Regions from separate parts of the Paenibacillus sp. J53TS2 genome, predicted to be linked through region 3. Evidence: riboswitches for the same ligand, from Rfam matches in the RefSeq annotation. Region 3 holds a riboswitch; each other region holds the start of a gene.

Region 1 (5,779 bases), on a different contig from region 3:
CCGCTCAGCTCGGGGTAGCTGCGGCCCAGGTCATAGCCGCCAATAAAGCCGGCGTTGAGAAAATCCTTCTGCAGCCGAACTGGATCGGCCTCCTTCGGCAGTCGAAGAACAAACTCGTTGAAGAACGGCGATTCAAAAGCTGCGCTGATGCCGGGGATAGCGGTCAATGCATTTTTTGCATAATGGCTTTTCTGCAAATTCAGCTCCGCAACCTCGGCCATTCCTTGCTTGCCCAATATAGACAGATAGACGGAGGCGGCCAGGGCGAGCAGCGCCTGATTGGAGCAAATGTTCGAGGTTGCTTTCTCGCGACGGATATGCTGCTCGCGGGCTTGCAGCGTTAGCACGAACCCGCGTTTACCGTTCCGGTCGGTCGTCTGCCCGACGATTCGGCCGGGCATCCGGCGCATGTGCGCCTCCGATACGGCGAAGAAGCCGCAGGTCGGGCCGCCGAAGGAGGGGGCCAACCCCAGCGGCTGGGCATCGCCAACGACGATGTCGGCACCGAGCTTCCCCGGCGCTTCCAACAAGCCAAGCGCGAGCGGATTGCTGCTGACGATCAACAGGCTCCCATGCGCATGAGCCATTTCGCCGATGGCGCGGAGGTCCTCCAGGGAACCGAAGAAATTCGGGTTCTGAATCAGCACGGCGGCGGTGTCTTTCGTGATGGCCGCGGCGAGCGCTTCGCGATCGGTAACGCCTTGCGTCCAGCCGACCTCGACGATCTCAAGGTTTAAGCCATGGGCGTAGGTAGCGAGCACTTCACGGGCCTCCGGATGGACGGCGCGGGAGACGAGAAGCTGCTTACGCTTGGTAGCGGCAGCGGCCAGGTTGCCGGCCTCGGCCAAGGCGGTAGCTCCGTCGTACATGCTGGCGTTGGCGACCTTTAGACCGGTTAACTCGCAGATGTAGGATTGGAACTCAAAAATCGCCTGCAGCTCGCCTTGGCTGATTTCCGGCTGGTACGGGGTGTAGGCCGTATAAAATTCCGAACGGGAAATGACATGCTGAATGACGGAAGGGATGTGGTGGTCATAAAGGCCGGCACCGAGAAAGCTGGCGAAACGATCGGTATCGGCATTTCGTCCGGCCAGTTCGGAGAAGTGCCGGGTCAATGCGTATTCGTCCAAACGCGGGGATACCGGGAGCTCGCCGTGAAAACGAATGCCCTCCGGGATGTCGCTGAACAGCTCCTGTATGGAGCTTGCTCCGATGGTCGCCAACATTTCTGATTCGTCTTGTTCAGTTAATGGCAGGTAACGGTGTTTTAACATCTGATTGCTACTCTCCTTTCACCGCTTAGCGGATAGGTTTCGGCGATAGAACGGCAACGGGACGACCTTGGCCTTCAGCCGCTTGCCACGGATGTCGATCTCGAGGATCGTGTCCGATTCGGCATAACGGCTTGCGAGGATCGCCATCCCGAGGTTCTTTTTCAAAGTCGGCGATTGCGTACCGGTAGTTACCTCTCCAATCGGTTCTTCCGAGCCTTCGGCGAACACCGGATAATGTGTACGGGGGATGCCGCGATCGATCATTTCGAGGCCGACCAAGCGGCGAGGGATGCCGTCTCCCCGCTGATTGACCAGCGCATCGCGACCGATAAAATCACCTTGTTCCAGCTTCACGAACCGATTCAGGCCTGCTTCAAGCGGGGAGATATCCGGTCCTAGCTCCTGCCCGTAGAGCGGCAGGCAAGCTTCGAAGCGTAACGTATCTCTGGCGCCAAGCCCGGCAGGGAGAAGGCCGCGCGCTTCTCCGGTTTCCATCAGCACATCCCAAAGTGCTTCCGCATGTTCAGCAGCCACGTACAACTCGAAACCGTCTTCACCGGTATATCCGGTGCGCGACAGCAGCACGGGAATACCGGCAATCCGCGCGTCCCGAATAAAGGTGAACGGACGCAAGGCTGAGGGGTCCATCCCTTCGCAAAGCGGGGATAGCAGAGCGGAGGAGAAGGGCCCTTGTACGGCGAGTAAAGCCGTCTCGTCGGACGCATTGCACATCGTTACGCCTTCAGCGGGAAGGTGTCGCTGCAGCCAATCCCAGTCTTTTTCGATATTGGAGGCGTTGACCACCAACATGTACTTTGTCTGCTCCAGCTTATAGATCAACAAATCGTCCACCACACCGCCATCAGGATAGCAGAGCAGGGTGTACTGAGCTTTTTCCGGCACGAGTAGGTCCACGTCGTTGGTCGTCATGCCTTGCAAAAAGCGTTCCGCCCCAGGCCCCTCCACGTAAAATTCGCCCATATGCGATACGTCGAATAACCCGGCGCGCTCGCGCACGGCTTCGTGTTCTTTCTGGATGCCGCTGAACTGCACCGGCAGCTCCCAGCCGCCAAAATCGATGCAGCGAACTCCTTCATATTTCGCATACCTGGAGTAGAGCGGCGTACGCCGCAAAGCGGATTCGGACATTACCATCACCTCGAAAGGGCCGGATCGGCCAATTTTGGGAAACCAAAAAAGGACAGGCCAAAGAAAATCCCGTCAGTTTACCTAACGGATCTTCCTGGCTCTGTCCCTTGTACCTGAGAGTTACCCTGCTAAGGCTCTAAGACTTGCGCAGGTTTCCCCTTGGGTGATTCGCATGAGAGATGTAAATGAACTACCTCTTAGCGAATGCTCTCCAGAGTTGCGTCCGGCAGAAGTCCTTTTGCCTGAGAGATTCACCGCATGGCGGCTTGCTCCTTCGGCGTTACAATATGGCCTATTGTAATCTCTCCCCCTGCCATCAATCGCAGCTTACACATCTCATTAATACTCAAAACCAGCCTCTATGTCAATAAAGTTATCATAATAATTTTAATATATTTCGTTTGTTGGAAAAGGTTACGCTTACATTTTGATAGACTCTATCATTTGTGTTAATAATATTGACATGAGAGCTAGGTTTGGAATAATCTGAACGAAGAAACATCAAGATCGAGAATCGGCAAGTTCAGATGTGGGACGATAGATCATCCGGAAAGAGGAGGAGCTAGTCTTGGCCAATGAGATCAGGGAAAACATGTGGTACAGCGATGAACATGAATGGGTGCTTGATTTGGGGGACGGTACGGTAAAAATCGGCATTTCCGACGTAGCTCAACATCGATTGGGGGATATTGTGTTCGTGGAGCTACCCGACCCCGGGCAGGAGATCGAAGCGCAGGACGGTATCGGTACCATTGAATCCGTCAAGACGGTCGCCGATTTGTTTACGCCGGTCAGCGGTACCGTGGTGGCAGTGAACGGAGAGCTGGATACCGCGCCCGAACTAGTGAATGAAGAGCCGTACGACGGGGGGTGGATGGTACACATTCGTCTGAAGGAGGATCCGAACCTCGCGCTAGCAAACTTGATGGATGCCAAGGCGTACGCGGAATTTATCGAGAGATAAGTTGATTATTCATTCGCACGAATCAAAACTCGCGGCCAGCAATAAAGCGAAAGAACCGGATTTTCGATCGGCTTCGCCGCTTATCGCATGCCGCGAGTTGTTGTCATCAAATATGGCGCCCTTTGGAGGGTAAGAGCAGAGAACGGTACAGCACTTCAAACATAAACTCCAATGCTTCCAAATGACGTTTTGCCTCCCTGAGGCCGGAGCCCCAGGCATAAATCCCGTGGTTTTGCAGCAAAAACGCGGGAACGCGGGAATCCAGTCCGCCCGCAATTCGCTTCAGAATTGTTGAGAGTTCAGCGGCGTTCGGCAGGATCGGCACCCGAATCTCCGTGCTCGTCTCCCAGATTCCTATACTTTTTAACAGCTCATTGTCCTTGAGTGGTACTCCGCCATCGGCGTTGAAATATTCACTAAGCAAATTGTTATATGCCGTATGTACGTGAACAATCGCGCCGCAGCCGGTCAACCGGTAAATTCTCGCGTGAATTGGCGTATCGGGGCTTGGTTTCAAACGGGTCGGCTCGCAGGGCTCACCCGCGGCATCCACGAACAGGACGCCTGCCCGTAGGGAAGACTCCTCTAACAGCTCCGGCCGTTCCGTCTCGTCGACCGTGACCGCAAACGTATACCGGTCCGGCGCCCAGCCGCCAATCCGCACCGACAAGCTTCCGCTGGAAGCGGGGAACCAGCCGCGGGCCAAGAATTCCTCCCGCAAGCGATTTACCGCGTCCAGTGCCGTTACTTTTTCTTCCCATGGGATGTCGCCGTTACTCATGCTGCCGTCCCCCTTTCGAACAAACCTTAAGCGAGACTCCGGCCTTCGGCTATCGTGATGCCTTTCCTATAGCAATGCCCGCTTCACGGCTTCGCCCATTTCCTTTGAACGTTCGGCAGCCCGGTGGACCGCAGCTCGTACGTTCGGCTGGAAGTTGCCGGATTCCAGCACGCCGATCGCCGCTTGCGTCGAACCGTTAGGCGAGGTGATGTCCGCACGCAACTTGGTAGGCGCTTCACCGGTTTCCGCCATCATCAAGGCGGCGCCCAACACCGTTTGCACCGTCAGCTCGCGAGCTTGTTCGGCCGTTAAGCCACCCTCGATCCCGGCTTCAATCATCGCTTCCATCAGGTAATATACATATGCGGGTCCGCTCCCGGATACGCCCGTCAAAATTTCCATTTGTTCTTCGGGGATAACACTTACCATTCCGACCGCCTCGAACATCGACAACACCTGGGCGCGGTGCTCCTCGGTCGCTTCCGGTGAGAAGGAGATCCCGGTCGCTCCATGCCCAATGGAGGAGGAGGTGTTTGGCATCGTGCGAGCTACAGCAGCCTTCGTGCCGAGCAGGGCTTGGATCGTGGCGATGGACAAGCCGGCGATCAGGGAGACAATCAACTGACCCTCTCGTAAAAGCGGCCCAAGACCAGCCAGAGCTTCGCCGGCGTCTTTAGGTTTCATCGCCAGGACGATAATCGATGCATCCCGCAGATATACCCGCTTGGCGTCTTCTTCGATCGCCGTTTGGACTTGATAGGTTTGCGATAAATAATCGAGCCGTTCTCGGTTCGAGCGGTTCAGCATGACAATTTGGCCCGCGCTGGCAACTTGCTTATGGAGCAAGCCGCGCACGATGGCTTCGGCCATCGATCCCGCTCCATAAAAACAAATGGTGGAGGCGGCTAAAGTAGGATTTGTTTTCATAGGGAATGACCTCCTAAAGAATATTGGGATAAAGGGGAGTATAGCTTGTTATTGCCGAATTTGCCCGTTCCCCTGAACGATATATTTGCTCGACGTGAGCGCGGTTAAACCCATGGGCCCCCGAGCATGCAACTTCTGGGTGCTAATCCCGATCTCTGCGCCGAACCCAAATTCAAAGCCGTCGGTGAAGCGGGTGGAGGCGTTATGATAGACCGCGGCCGCATCCACTTCCTGTTGAAACCGCTCGGCATTGGCGGGGTCTTGGGTGACGATGCATTCGGAGTGTTTCGTACCGTAGCGGGCGATATGCGCCATCGCTTCGTCGAGGCTGCGAACGATTTTGACGTTAAGAATATAGTCGTTGTATTCCGTAGCGAAATCCTCATCTGTGGCAGGTACAGCCCATGAGATCAGTCCTCTGGCTGCCTCACTGCCTCGTAGCTCAACGCCGGCTTCCTTGAAACGTTCCGCCAGCTCCGCCAAGTGGCGTTTGGCAAAATCTTCATGAACCAGCAGCGTTTCCATCGAGTTGCAGACCGAAGGGCGCTGGACTTTGGCATTCAACGCGATATCCTTTGCCATTACGGGATCGGCTGAGGCATCTACATACGTATGGCAGATGCCCGCACCCGTCTCGATCACCGGCACCGTGGCGTTTTGCACGACCGTTTGAATCAGCGAGCT
Region 2 (5,779 bases), on a different contig from region 3:
TAACCTCGGATAAATCGTTTAACTATGACATAGATCCAACAGAAAGCGCCGCAACCCGATTTGCAGGCCGCGGCGCTTGGATTTAGAAAGACAGGTGACATTTTACTTCTTACGACTCCGCAGCTCCTTCATAATTTTGCGACCGGTTGGCGTTTGTGCCAGCCCGCCTTGCGCGGTTTCGCGGTGGCGGCTGGGCATCGCCGACCCGACCTCCAGCATCACGTCGATGACTTCGTCCGATGGGATTGCGCTGCGTACGCCGGCCAACGCCATATCGGCGGCTGCCAGTGCGTTTACCGCGCCGAAGCCGTTGCGTACGATGCAGGGAATCTCCACCAACCCGCCGACGGGATCGCAGATCAAGCCCAGCGTGTTCTTGAGCGCGAGGCCGACAGCGTGCACCGCCTGCTCCGGCGTCCCACCGCGCAACTCGACCATCGCCCCGGCTGCCATTCCGATCGCCGAACCAATTTCGGCTTGGCAGCCGCCTTCCGCGCCGGAAATAAACGAGTTGTTGGCGATCACGTAGCCGATGGCCCCGGCGCTGAACAACCCGCGCACGAGGTGCTCATCTTCCCAGCCGAAGCGCTCCTGGGCGCTGACGAACACGCCCGGGATGATGCCGCAGGAGCCCGCCGTCGGCGTAGCGACGATCCGCCCCATCGAGGCGTTAACCTCCGACACCGCCAGCGCATAGGCCATGGCCTGGCAAGCGATGTCGCCGACGGAGGCCTCACCACGGCTTCGATAGGTCTCGACTCGTTTGGCGTCGCCGCCCGTCAGACCGCTTGTGGAGACGATGTCCTCCGTCAGCCCCTTGCGTACCGCCGATTTCATGATTTGATAGTATTCGCCCATGGCGGCCAGGATCTCGGCCTCCGATTGCCCGCTCTCCGCCGCCTGATCCTGGATCATGATGCCGGATATCGTCTGGGATTCCCGCTCGCACAACCCCACCAGTTCCCGCAAATTTCTAAAACGCATCCTGCCCACTCCTTTCTTATCTCGTCAGATCGATATAAGCAACCTGGTTGACATGCTCCAGCGACTCAATCGCCTTCATCAGTTCCGATGGGATCGGCGAGTCGGCTTCCACCACGGTCAATGCTTCGCCGGTACGTCCTTTCCGATCGGTAATGATGTAGCCGATATTCACGTACTCCCGGCTGAACAAGGCGGTAATGCCCGCCAGAACTCCTTGGCGATCGGCATGGGATACGACCAGGGTCGGCAGCTCGCCCGAGCTCTTCACCTCAAAACCGTCGATGCTGCGGATGACGATCGTCCCACCCCCGATGGAAGCGCCCGTCACCTCCGTATGCCGGCCGTCTTGGCCGGTTAGTTTTATTTTTACCGTATTCGGATGAGCTCCCGGCTGTACTCCTGTGGTAAAGGACACCTCGACCCCTTGCTCTTCGGCGTCCTGCAGCGAATGACGAATTCGCTCGTCGTCCGTGCGGTAATCGAGGATGCCGCCAACAACGGCCAAATCGGTACCGTGTCCGCTGTACGTTTCGGCAAAAGAGCCGTAGAAGCAAATCGCCGCTTCCGCCGGCACGCTTCCAAACAGCTGACGGGCAAATCGTCCAATCCTCACCGCCCCGGCCGTATGTGAGCTGGAGGGCCCGATCATCGCGGGACCGATAATGGAGAACACGTTTTTGAATCGCATGGATTAATCTCTCCCTTGTTTACATTCAAGATGACCAAGCCGCCTATCACGAAAAAGAGACAGAACAAAAAGGCCGCTGCCCTTCTGCTCTGTCCCCGTTACCTGAAAGTTTAATGTTCCCGGAGAACCATTGGCCCGGGATCCATGTACCTCTTGGGTGGCTGATCGCTCTCTCCAGAGTGGCGTCCGATCATGGTCCTTGTACCTGAGAGATTCGGTTGCCGATTGCAGGACCGGCCCTTTGCTCCTTCGGTGCCGCTCCTCGGCTTACCCTAGCGGTACGCCCAGCGGACTCTCCCATCATCCTCATTCGCCTGTATGAATTGTATTAATGTAAAACGAAGTTAGCAAGATGTCAAGATAACTCACATAACGTTGCGTATTTCGTCAATCTATTTTAGTCATATTTTCCTATTTTTATGTGAAAATATGGTTATTTTTCATATGCAACCACTTGTATCCTTAATTTTACAGATATATACTATCCCCAACAACTCCAGATTTTACCTTATTTTATGAATTGTTGAAAATAAGGTGCACTCCGCGTCAACTTTCCTTCACATCAGGATCACTTGGATTTCCGTTACGCCTCTCACTCCGCATCCGGCTTCAACTACAACTTCTCATCCACCATGGTGTACCCGCATTTGCATCAACCACTTTGATGAAGGAGGTGATGAACAAAGGGACGTTTGCTCTTGCTTGATCCGTTTTCAGGCATAACGTGTCCGGACCTTGCTGAACGTTGCTCCGGGCGGCCGCCAAAGGATGTCTGCTGCACTTAAAACCTCATAAAGGGAGTGAAGAAGTTGATAAGTCTCAAGAGATTTCGCACATCTTTCTCGCTTGGCATGTCGATCCTTCTAGCGTTGACCCTCGTTCCCGCAGCCTCTGCCGACAGCAGTGGAGTTTCGGGAAAAACCAGCCTGAAATCGACCGCGCCTCACGTGGCTGAAGCCAAAATCGACGCCAAATTGCAGACTCAGTTTAAGCAGGACGACTTCGTCACCTACCTTGTCAAACTCAAAGAACAAACCGATACGGCCTCGGTCGCCAAACTGGCTCTCCAGAAAGCCACGCTGGAGAAAGCCACACCTTCCGCCGCGAAGCTTTCCGCTCGAACCTCCGTCGTCAGCGCGCTTCGCGAAACCGCCTCCCGCAGCCAATTCGCATTGGAGGATTACTTGCAGAAAGCCCAGCAATCCGGAGACGTAAAAGACTACCAAAGCTACTTTATCGTAAATGCCATGGCGGTGACAAGTACAAAAGAGGTACTGGAGCAAATCGCCCTTTTTCCTGAAGTGGAGAAGATCCTTCCGAATGAAGAGCGTCACTTGCAAAAGGTCGAAATCCATAAAGAATCGGCAATGCAACCTGCCGTAGAGGCACCATCCGTAAAACCGGCTGACGGTAAGTCGTCACCGCTGGACGGTGCAAGCAAGGACCCCTCCACCGTCACGCCTAGCAGCGTCGAATGGAATATCGCTCAAGTCAATGCCCCCGAGGTTTGGAACATGGGCATCGACGGGACAGGCATCGTCGTCGCCAACCTCGATACCGGCGTCGAGCTGAACCACCCGGCCTTGAGAAGCAAATGGCGTGGATTTGATGCCTCGGGCAATATCGTCGACCCCGAGCTTAGCTGGTATGATCCGCATAGCCATGCTTCACTGCCGACGGATGGCCACGGCCACGGCACGCACACCATGGGAACGATGGTCGGTTCGGAGCCGGACGGCTCGAATCAGATTGGGGTCGCGCCGGGAGCCAAATGGATCGCGGTCCGCATCTTTAACCCCTCCACCACGGACGCGATCATCCTCGATGGCGGCCAGTGGCTGCTGGCCCCGGTGGATGCCGAAGGAAATCTCCATCCGGAGCTCGCTCCCGATGTCGTCAACAACTCCTGGGGCGGCGGACCTGGCATCGACGAATGGTTCCGCCCGATCGTGCAGGCTTGGCGAAGCGCGCAGATTTTCCCCGAGTTTTCGGCGGGCAACGTTGATGAATTCAACCCGGGCGGCCCCGGTTCCGTAGCCGCACCGGCCAACTATCCCGAGGCATTCGCCACCGGCGCCACGGACATTAGCGGGAATTTGGCCGACTTCTCGTTGCGGGGCCCCTCGCCTTACGATGAAGTTAAACCGGAGGTTTCCGCACCGGGCGTGAACATCCGCTCCTCCGTTCCAGGCGGAGTCTATGAGGGCGGCTGGGACGGCACCTCGATGGCAGGTCCGCATACGACGGCGATCGCCGCGCTGCTGCTGCAGGCGAACCACTCCCTCACGGTAGACCAACTGGAGGATATCCTGACCAGCACGGCCACGCCTCGGACGGATAGCGAATATCCCACCTCGCCCAACAATGGGTACGGGAGCGGGATCGTCAATGCGCTGGACGCCGTCGGCTCCGTCCTGCAAGGGGTCGGAACCGTCTCCGGGCGCGTAGTCACCTCCGGAGAGGACCTGGACGAGCCAACCTTGGAACATGCGCCGCCTACTTTAGTATATGAAGGCTTCGACGCGACGCTTTCCGCACGCGTCAGCGACGATGTCGCCGTCACATCGGTCGAGTTTTACGCCAAGGAAGCAGGAACCAGCCATTATTTATACCTTCCGGCCAAACGGGTTTCCGGAAACGAGAAGGACGGTGTATATGAAGCCACCGTACCCGCCTTCCTAATCGGGACGGCTGGACTTGAATATTACATTCGGGTGAACGACTTCGGCAACAACGGGTTTGACAGCAAGCCGTACGCCGTCACGGTGTCGGCCGGCATCGCGCCCGGGTATCTCCAGGATTTCGAGACGGAGACCACCGGGTTCCAGTCTGGCGGTACCGGGAACACCTGGGCCTGGGGAACGCCGGTTAGCGGACCGGGCAGTGCCTATTCCGGCGACAAGGTGTATGCCAGCAATTTGACCGGAAGTTACGCCTCCGGCGCCGATTCTTATCTGCTGACACCGCCGATCGATTTAACGGATAGTCCGCGTGGGGCGCTGCTTTCTTTTAAACATTGGTATGACCTGGAAGCAGGGCGCGATTTCGGCACGGTGTACATCGCTTCCTTGGATTCCGACTACGCCTTCGTACCGCTGGCGGAATTCACCGGCACGAGCGGGGGCTGGAAAACGCAATACCTGGACCTGCGCGACTATGCCGGTCAGCAGATTTACTTGCAGTTCGGACTGAGCAGCGACGGCTCCGTGCAGAAGGCTGGCTGGTACTTGGACGACCTGTCCCTGCAAACACCTGACGCCATCGCACCTGCGGCACCGACCGATCTGACCGGCTCCGTCAACTTTGCCGGAAGCGCCGAATTGTCCTGGTCCCCGTCTGTCGATGAAGACGTGAAGTTGTACACCGTCTATCGCTCGACCACTTCGGGATCCGGTTATGCGGCCATCGGAACTACCTCGCAAACGGAATTTACCGATACGGCAACCGAGACCGATCATACCTACTATTACGTGGTTACCGCTACGGATTACAGCGACAATGAAAGCGCCAAGTCCAATGAGCTGGAGCTGGCGGTCGTGCGTCCGGCGACGGTATTCAGCGACAACTTCGACGGCAGCAGCGACAATGGTTGGACGCACAGCGGGACGAGGGACGAATGGGAACGCGGCACTCCTGCAGAACCTGGACCGGCCAGCGCGGTCTCGACGCCAAACGTCTGGGGGACCGACCTCGACAACAACTATGAGAATGGAGCAAGCGCCTCCCTCGTCTCTCCGACGATCGATTTGAGCGCCATCAATAATGCCACGCTGCTGTTTGATCAGTGGTTCGAAATCGAAACCAATTACGATAACGGCTATGTGGAGATCAGCTCCGACGGCGGGAACACGTGGAACGAGCTGGGCAAATTTTCGCACAGCACCAACGGCAAGCAATGGAGCTCGGTTTATTACAATCTCGATGCTTACGCCGGAGAACAAGTCAATGTGCGGTTCCGATTAACGACGGACGGCAGCGTCGTGAAAGCCGGCTGGTATATCGACAACGTTCAGGTGCTTAGCGCGAATACGCCGGAATCTCTGGTCACAAAAAACGTGCTTGGCGAAGCAGGCACGAAAACGGACAAGGTGGTGAAATCCGGACCTG
Region 3 (5,779 bases):
ATCGTCAAAGCCTCTGTCGAACCGTCCAATTTGAACGTATCTCCGAGTTTAAATCCTTCTTCCTTCATCGAATCATTTACGATGACACCAGTTAGTTGATCATTCGTAAGCTTATCGCCCTCGATGACCTCCGGCTCTAGGAAGCTGCCGGGAACGATGCCCAAGATTGCGATATCGACTTTATCGTCATTCTTCGTGCTATCGCCTTTCAGGGCCGTCGCCATCGTGCTTCCCATAGGAGCTGCCGCAATGACGTTCGGCAGTTTCCCGGCTTCCTCTACCAACTGATCGGATAACAGGGATTTACTCATGGAATTCTGGGAGCCTTGCTCGAAGACCACATAATCGGCTTCCATATTCTTAAACGCTGACGCCGCCAGCGAAGATAACCCGTTCCCCAATCCTGACAGGATAAAGACCAGCCAAGCCATCATGACAAAAATAATGACAATCATCGAAAATCGCAGCTTGCTATGCATGATTTCTCTCATAGCTAAAAACATGTAATTCAGCTCCTCACTCTGTATTTTGACACTAGTGTCAGATTGGATATCAAATATCACTTAATGACTACCTCTTGATTAAACACCATTTTGACACCTGTGTCAAAATTAAAATATGGAAGGACTTCGCCCTTACTGCTTGGCCCCACCCATCCATATTTGAAACAGCATCCTGCTCCACTCAGGGACGGGAACGTTCATCATATTCGGCGTGTTGATGAGATTGAAGAACATGCCGACATGCACAGGCAGGGGGATGTCTTCTCTGAGGTGCTTCTCCTGCTGGGCTTTCTGAAACAGACGGGTGAGCTGGACTTTAAGAAACTCGTGCGCGGATTCCACATATTCGATATCCCTGCGTGCGGCCTCCGATGCGGTTGTTTTGATTTTGTACGCATCCGCTAAGAGCTGATGCAACTGGAACTCCTCGAGGTAGATGTTAAGCAATTCCTGAAGGGCTCGCATGGAGTCGGTTTCGTCAAGCGCAGAGGCTTTCTCTAGGATGGCCCCAATGCTTCGTTTCATGCAGGCTGCAATGATCTCATCCTTATTGGCATAATATTGATAGATCGTACTTCGTGCACCGGGTAAGTGTTCCGAGAGCAGCTTGAGGTTAAACCCGTCATAACCGCGCTCCAGCACCAAACGTTTCGTTAGGTCTAGCAGCTCCGAATGGGAGTAGGATTGTTTTCTGGCCATGGGTCATTCCTCCTTTCTTCACCGCGGTGTAAAGCTTAATTATCCTTCTCATCCTGCTCCAACATGCGCAATAAATTCTCTTCCGTACCCGTTCCAGGCACGGGAACAAAGAAACACCAATGCATCCCCGGATTGTTATCGATCGAGGCGGAATGGACCTTAAACTCCATCATCTGGTCATCCGGAAGACGAAATAATGCGGTGGACACCCGCTTTTGTTTTATTTCATACAGCTCCCAGAAACGAGAAAATTCTTCGCTGTGCCGTTTCAGACGTTCTAATCTTTCCATGTACAGCGGATGATCTTTATATAGATCTAAGTTGGCCCGAAGCGTAGCCGTGCTGAATCGGACAAATTCCTCCCAATTCACCAGCCTCTCACGGTAATCCGCACTGAAAAAAAGGACGTTCAGCATATACCGTTCGTTCTTGGGTAGACGACCGAAATCGGCGATAATCAGTTTAGCTGCCCGATTCCAGGCGATGACATCCGTACCTTCGTCTGTAACGAAGGAGGGATACACCATTTGGTCGACGATGGTTTGCATGAAACCAAAATCCGCCCCTTCGCGATGGTGCACAACTCCAGCGCTGGCCGGGTCGAGATTGGCGAGGCCGAATAGATATTTTCGCTCGTCTTCGTCCAACATCAAAGCGTTGCTGATATTTAATAACACTTCAGGTGAAGGGTTAACCTCTCTGCCTTGCTCCAGCCAAGTATAATAGGTTAAGCTGACATTCGCGAGATAGGAGACTTCTTCTCTTCGCAGGCCCGGGGTACGTCTACGTCCGGGAAGTGGCTTGATCCCGGCGATGGAAGGCTGCAGCCGTTCCCTACGGGATTTGATGAATTCCCCCAATGCGGACGAGGTCCGATTTACATTCACATTTTTCACCCCCCAAGACCATTATAGTCCCAGTTCCGTGACTCTTGCCACAAGAGATCGCCTTTACCGGGTAATCCCATTAATAGTATAAATATGATGTGGCTGGCCCCCTCCTGGCGAAGATAAGATGAAGATCATTGAAGACACGAAGTGTTGTCCTTAGGAGGGGGGTTATTTCATGAATAAGTATGAATATTCTAATAAGTTGGCCTTAGTCACCGGGGCTTCATCCGGGATCGGAAAAGTTTATGCCAAACAATTGGCGGCAAGGGGCAGTCACGTCGTGCTGGTCGCAAGATCCCAGGATAAATTGGAGGCCATTGCAGGGGATATTAAACGTCAGTACGGGGTGCAGGCGGTTGTTTTGGCATGCGATTTGTCCCAAGCGGATGCGCCTCGTCAACTAGCCGATCAAATTGCCGAGCTGGGCTTGACGGTCGATATTTTGATCAACAATGCCGGGTTCGGTACACATGGACGCTTCGAGGAGCTCGACCCGGGTCGTGAGCAGGAAGAAATCACGCTGAACACGGCGTCGTTAGTCGATCTTACGCATCGTTTGCTGCCCCATATGTTGCGGCGGGGGGACGGAGTCGTCGTGAATGTGGCTTCGATGGCCGCCTTTATGCCTTGTGCATATTCGGCCGTTTATGGCGCAACCAAGGCGTTTGTCATTTCGTTCTCTGAAGCGCTGTGGGCGGAAATGCGGGGAAGGGGCGTTCGAGTGCTTGCATTATGCCCAGGGGCAACCGATACAGGATTCTTCGATGCGGTTGGCAGTACAGACATGGCTGCAGGCAACAAGCTCTCTACACCGGAAAAGGTAGTGCAGACCGGATTTCGCGGGATTGACCAAGGGCGCAGTTATATCATTGAGGGTCGATCCAATTCGTTTATGGCTCAAATGATCCGATTTGTAAGCCGACGCCGAGTGGCCCTGATCATGGAACGCATGACAAGACCGAAGAACTGATGGAAGGAATGTTATTGACAAAATATTTATCCGCGAGTAGTATTTGAAAAAATTGAATAATTCGCAAGCTATGATGGCTATGGATCACACTATAGTCGGAGCAGCTTCTGGAGAGACTGCGGAGATTCCGCGGCGCCGAAGGGTTCACAATCTCAGGCAAAAGGACAGAAGAGTACTAAATAATTGTTTATTTAGGTTATTTATTATTCTTATGACCCGGAGATTGGAGCGCATCCAATCTCTTTTTTTTGGCGTTATTTGTTCAATATTTCACATGTAGTCAATCATGAAGGATTAAGGGGGAGTTAGGGGTGGCGCAACAAGAATTAAAGAGAGATTTAGCCAATCGACATGTTCAACTGATCGCTATAGGAGGAACGATTGGGACCGGGTTATTCCTAGGATCAGGGAAAGCGATCCAACTGGCCGGCCCTTCAATCGTTTTTGCCTATTTACTTGTGGGGATCGCCGTATTTTTTGTCATGCGAGCGCTGGGAGAACTGCTGTTATCGAAAGCGGGATATCAATCCTTCACGGACATTGCCGAAGACTATCTTGGGCCCTGGGCCGCGTTCGTTACAGGATGGACGTATTGGTTCTGCTGGATCATGACGGCGATGGCGGATGTCATTGCTGTTGGGGTGTACGTGCAATATTGGTTTGATATCCCGCAATGGGTGCCGGCGGTGATTTGCTTGATTATTTTGCTGGGACTTAACCTGTTAACCGTGAAGAATTTCGGCGAGTTGGAGTTTTGGTTTGCGTTGATTAAGGTTGTGACGATTCTCGTGTTAATCGCCATCGGTGTGATTTTGCTGGTCATCGGATTCAAGACCGATGCTGGAGCCGTAACCGTGAAGAATATGTGGGGGCACGGAGGGCTGTTTCCCAACGGAATAACCGGTTTCTTGCTTTCCTTCCAAATGGTCGTGTTCGCCTATGTTGGCGTGGAGCTCGTTGGGGTATCCGCTGCAGAAACCTCCGATCCGGAGAAAAATATCCCATCCGCCATCAATAAAATTCCGCTGCGAATTTTATTCTTCTACGTTGGCGCTTTAGTCGCTCTCTTATGCATTAACCCCTGGACGGGGCTGACTCCGGCGGAGAGCCCGTTTGTGAAGACATTTAGTCTGGTCGGCATTCCGATTGCCGCGGGGATCATTAATTTTGTCGTTTTGACCTCGGCCGCCTCCGCTTGTAACAGCGGGATGTTCTCGACCAGCCGGATCCTGTATAACTTAAGCAAGAATAATCAAGCTCCTACCCGGATGGCGAAATTGAACAAGAACCATGTGCCTGGCAACGCACTGCTGATTTCCACGCTGATCATCTCCGTCGGGGCGCTGTTAAGCAAACTGATCCCGGGGCAAGCTTTCGGCATCGTGACGACGATTAGCGCCATTTGTTTTATATGGGTGTGGGGCGTGGTGCTTGTGTGTCATATTCGTTATAAGCGAACGCAACCGGAGCTGCAGGCTAAGTCGAAGTTTAAAGCGCTGTTTACCCCTTTTATCAATTATGCTGTTCTCACCTTGTTTGCAGCAATCCTGCTGATTATGTTGTTCGCGGATGAGACACGTCCGGCCCTATTGTTGACTCCACTATGGTTCATTCTATTGTTCGTCTTGCATGCGATGAGAAAGCGTAAGGAACAGGCAACCCCTGCACCCCTAGAGCAAACCCATCTATAACAGCGGCTTCCAGGTTTGCAATTCGAATCAAATTTATAGGATTTTCCGGTGATATGATCAGGGTGAAAGGAGGAGGACTTCCATGTACGAATGGAATGAGACGGTTCAACGCATGGTGGACTGGGTGGAGACGCACATCACGGAAGATACGTCTCTATTGAAGATGTCAGACGCGCTGGGGTATTCCCCGTTTTATTGCTCCAGACAGTTCAACCAGTACACGGGGGTGACCTTGCGGGATTATATCTGGACGCGAAGAGTCAGCCGTGCCGCCATGGAGCTCCGCGACACGGATCAGCGGGTCCTGGATATCGCCGTAAAGTATGGATTTTCATCGCAGGAGGCGTTTACGAGAGCGTTCGTGAAAGCCTTTCAGCTCACCCCTGCGGCCTACCAAAAGGCGCCAAGACCCATTCCCTTAGCGATTCGTCAGGAAGTATTCTCGCCTTATCACTATTGGATCAAGGAGCGGGATCACATGAGTGAAATTCACTTGCAGCCGGCGGAGATCAAAGTCGAGTTCATTCCGGCCCATAAGTTTATCGGGATCTGGGATTTGACCGTCAACAACTACGGGGATTTCTGGGAGAACGGGCACTCCTGCGACGAAGTCAGCGGAACCTTAGAAAGCATGTCTAACCATACCCTGAAGGGGCAATTAGGGCAGACGGCGGGGTGGTTTTACCGGGACGGCCAAAAAGGGTATCTGTACGGCATCCCGGTTCCCCTGGAAGATGACGGACCGATTCCGGAAGGAATGGAGTGCCGGGAGATCCCGGAGTCGGAATACCTGGTGTTCTTCCACCCGCCGTTTGACTACCTAAAGGATAACGGAGCGGTGATGAGCGCGGTGGAGGAGGTTGCTTGGAACTTTGATCCCAGCCAACTGGGGTACGAATGGGATGAAGAGCTCAAGCAGGACTATCAACGGCATTACCCGGAAGGTTACGGATATGCCGTGCTGCGACCGGTTAAGAAGAAGGGATAAAGGGGAAAGGCCATCCTGCTGGATGGCCTTTTACTTAT

The links. A riboswitch is a leader RNA that binds a small molecule or an ion and turns the genes downstream of it on or off. The one in region 3 is predicted to bind glycine.
Region 1: linked by a shared signal. The riboswitch ahead of gcvT (glycine cleavage system aminomethyltransferase GcvT) and the one ahead of KJS42_RS07005 (amino acid permease) in region 3 are both predicted to bind glycine.
Region 2: linked by a shared signal. The riboswitch ahead of sdaAB (L-serine ammonia-lyase, iron-sulfur-dependent subunit beta) and the one ahead of KJS42_RS07005 (amino acid permease) in region 3 are both predicted to bind glycine.

Annotation. Positions count from the first base shown of each region.
Region 1 covers NZ_BOSK01000004.1:212,743-218,521, forward strand. Annotated here, with positions in the region: gene gcvPA (aminomethyl-transferring glycine dehydrogenase subunit GcvPA) at 1-1,274, opposite strand, end outside; gene gcvT (glycine cleavage system aminomethyltransferase GcvT) at 1,293-2,423, opposite strand; glycine riboswitch at 2,522-2,640, opposite strand; glycine riboswitch at 2,644-2,743, opposite strand; gene gcvH (glycine cleavage system protein GcvH) at 2,992-3,387, shown strand; gene mtnB (methylthioribulose 1-phosphate dehydratase) at 3,494-4,168, opposite strand; gene proC (pyrroline-5-carboxylate reductase) at 4,235-5,095, opposite strand; gene KJS42_RS11145 (glutamate-5-semialdehyde dehydrogenase) at 5,144-5,779, opposite strand, start outside.
Region 2 covers NZ_BOSK01000007.1:250,321-256,099, forward strand. Annotated here, with positions in the region: gene sdaAA (L-serine ammonia-lyase, iron-sulfur-dependent, subunit alpha) at 103-984, opposite strand; gene sdaAB (L-serine ammonia-lyase, iron-sulfur-dependent subunit beta) at 1,001-1,672, opposite strand; glycine riboswitch at 1,856-1,982, opposite strand; gene KJS42_RS16810 (S8 family serine peptidase) at 2,482-5,779, shown strand, end outside.
Region 3 covers NZ_BOSK01000002.1:525,684-531,462, reverse strand. Annotated here, with positions in the region: gene KJS42_RS07025 (ABC transporter permease) at 1-503, opposite strand, end outside; gene KJS42_RS07020 (TetR/AcrR family transcriptional regulator) at 636-1,202, opposite strand; gene KJS42_RS07015 (helix-turn-helix transcriptional regulator) at 1,238-2,089, opposite strand; gene KJS42_RS07010 (SDR family NAD(P)-dependent oxidoreductase) at 2,268-3,062, shown strand; glycine riboswitch at 3,160-3,240, shown strand; gene KJS42_RS07005 (amino acid permease) at 3,374-4,753, shown strand; gene KJS42_RS07000 (helix-turn-helix domain-containing protein) at 4,836-5,741, shown strand; gene KJS42_RS06995 (DUF817 domain-containing protein) at 5,776-5,779, opposite strand, start outside.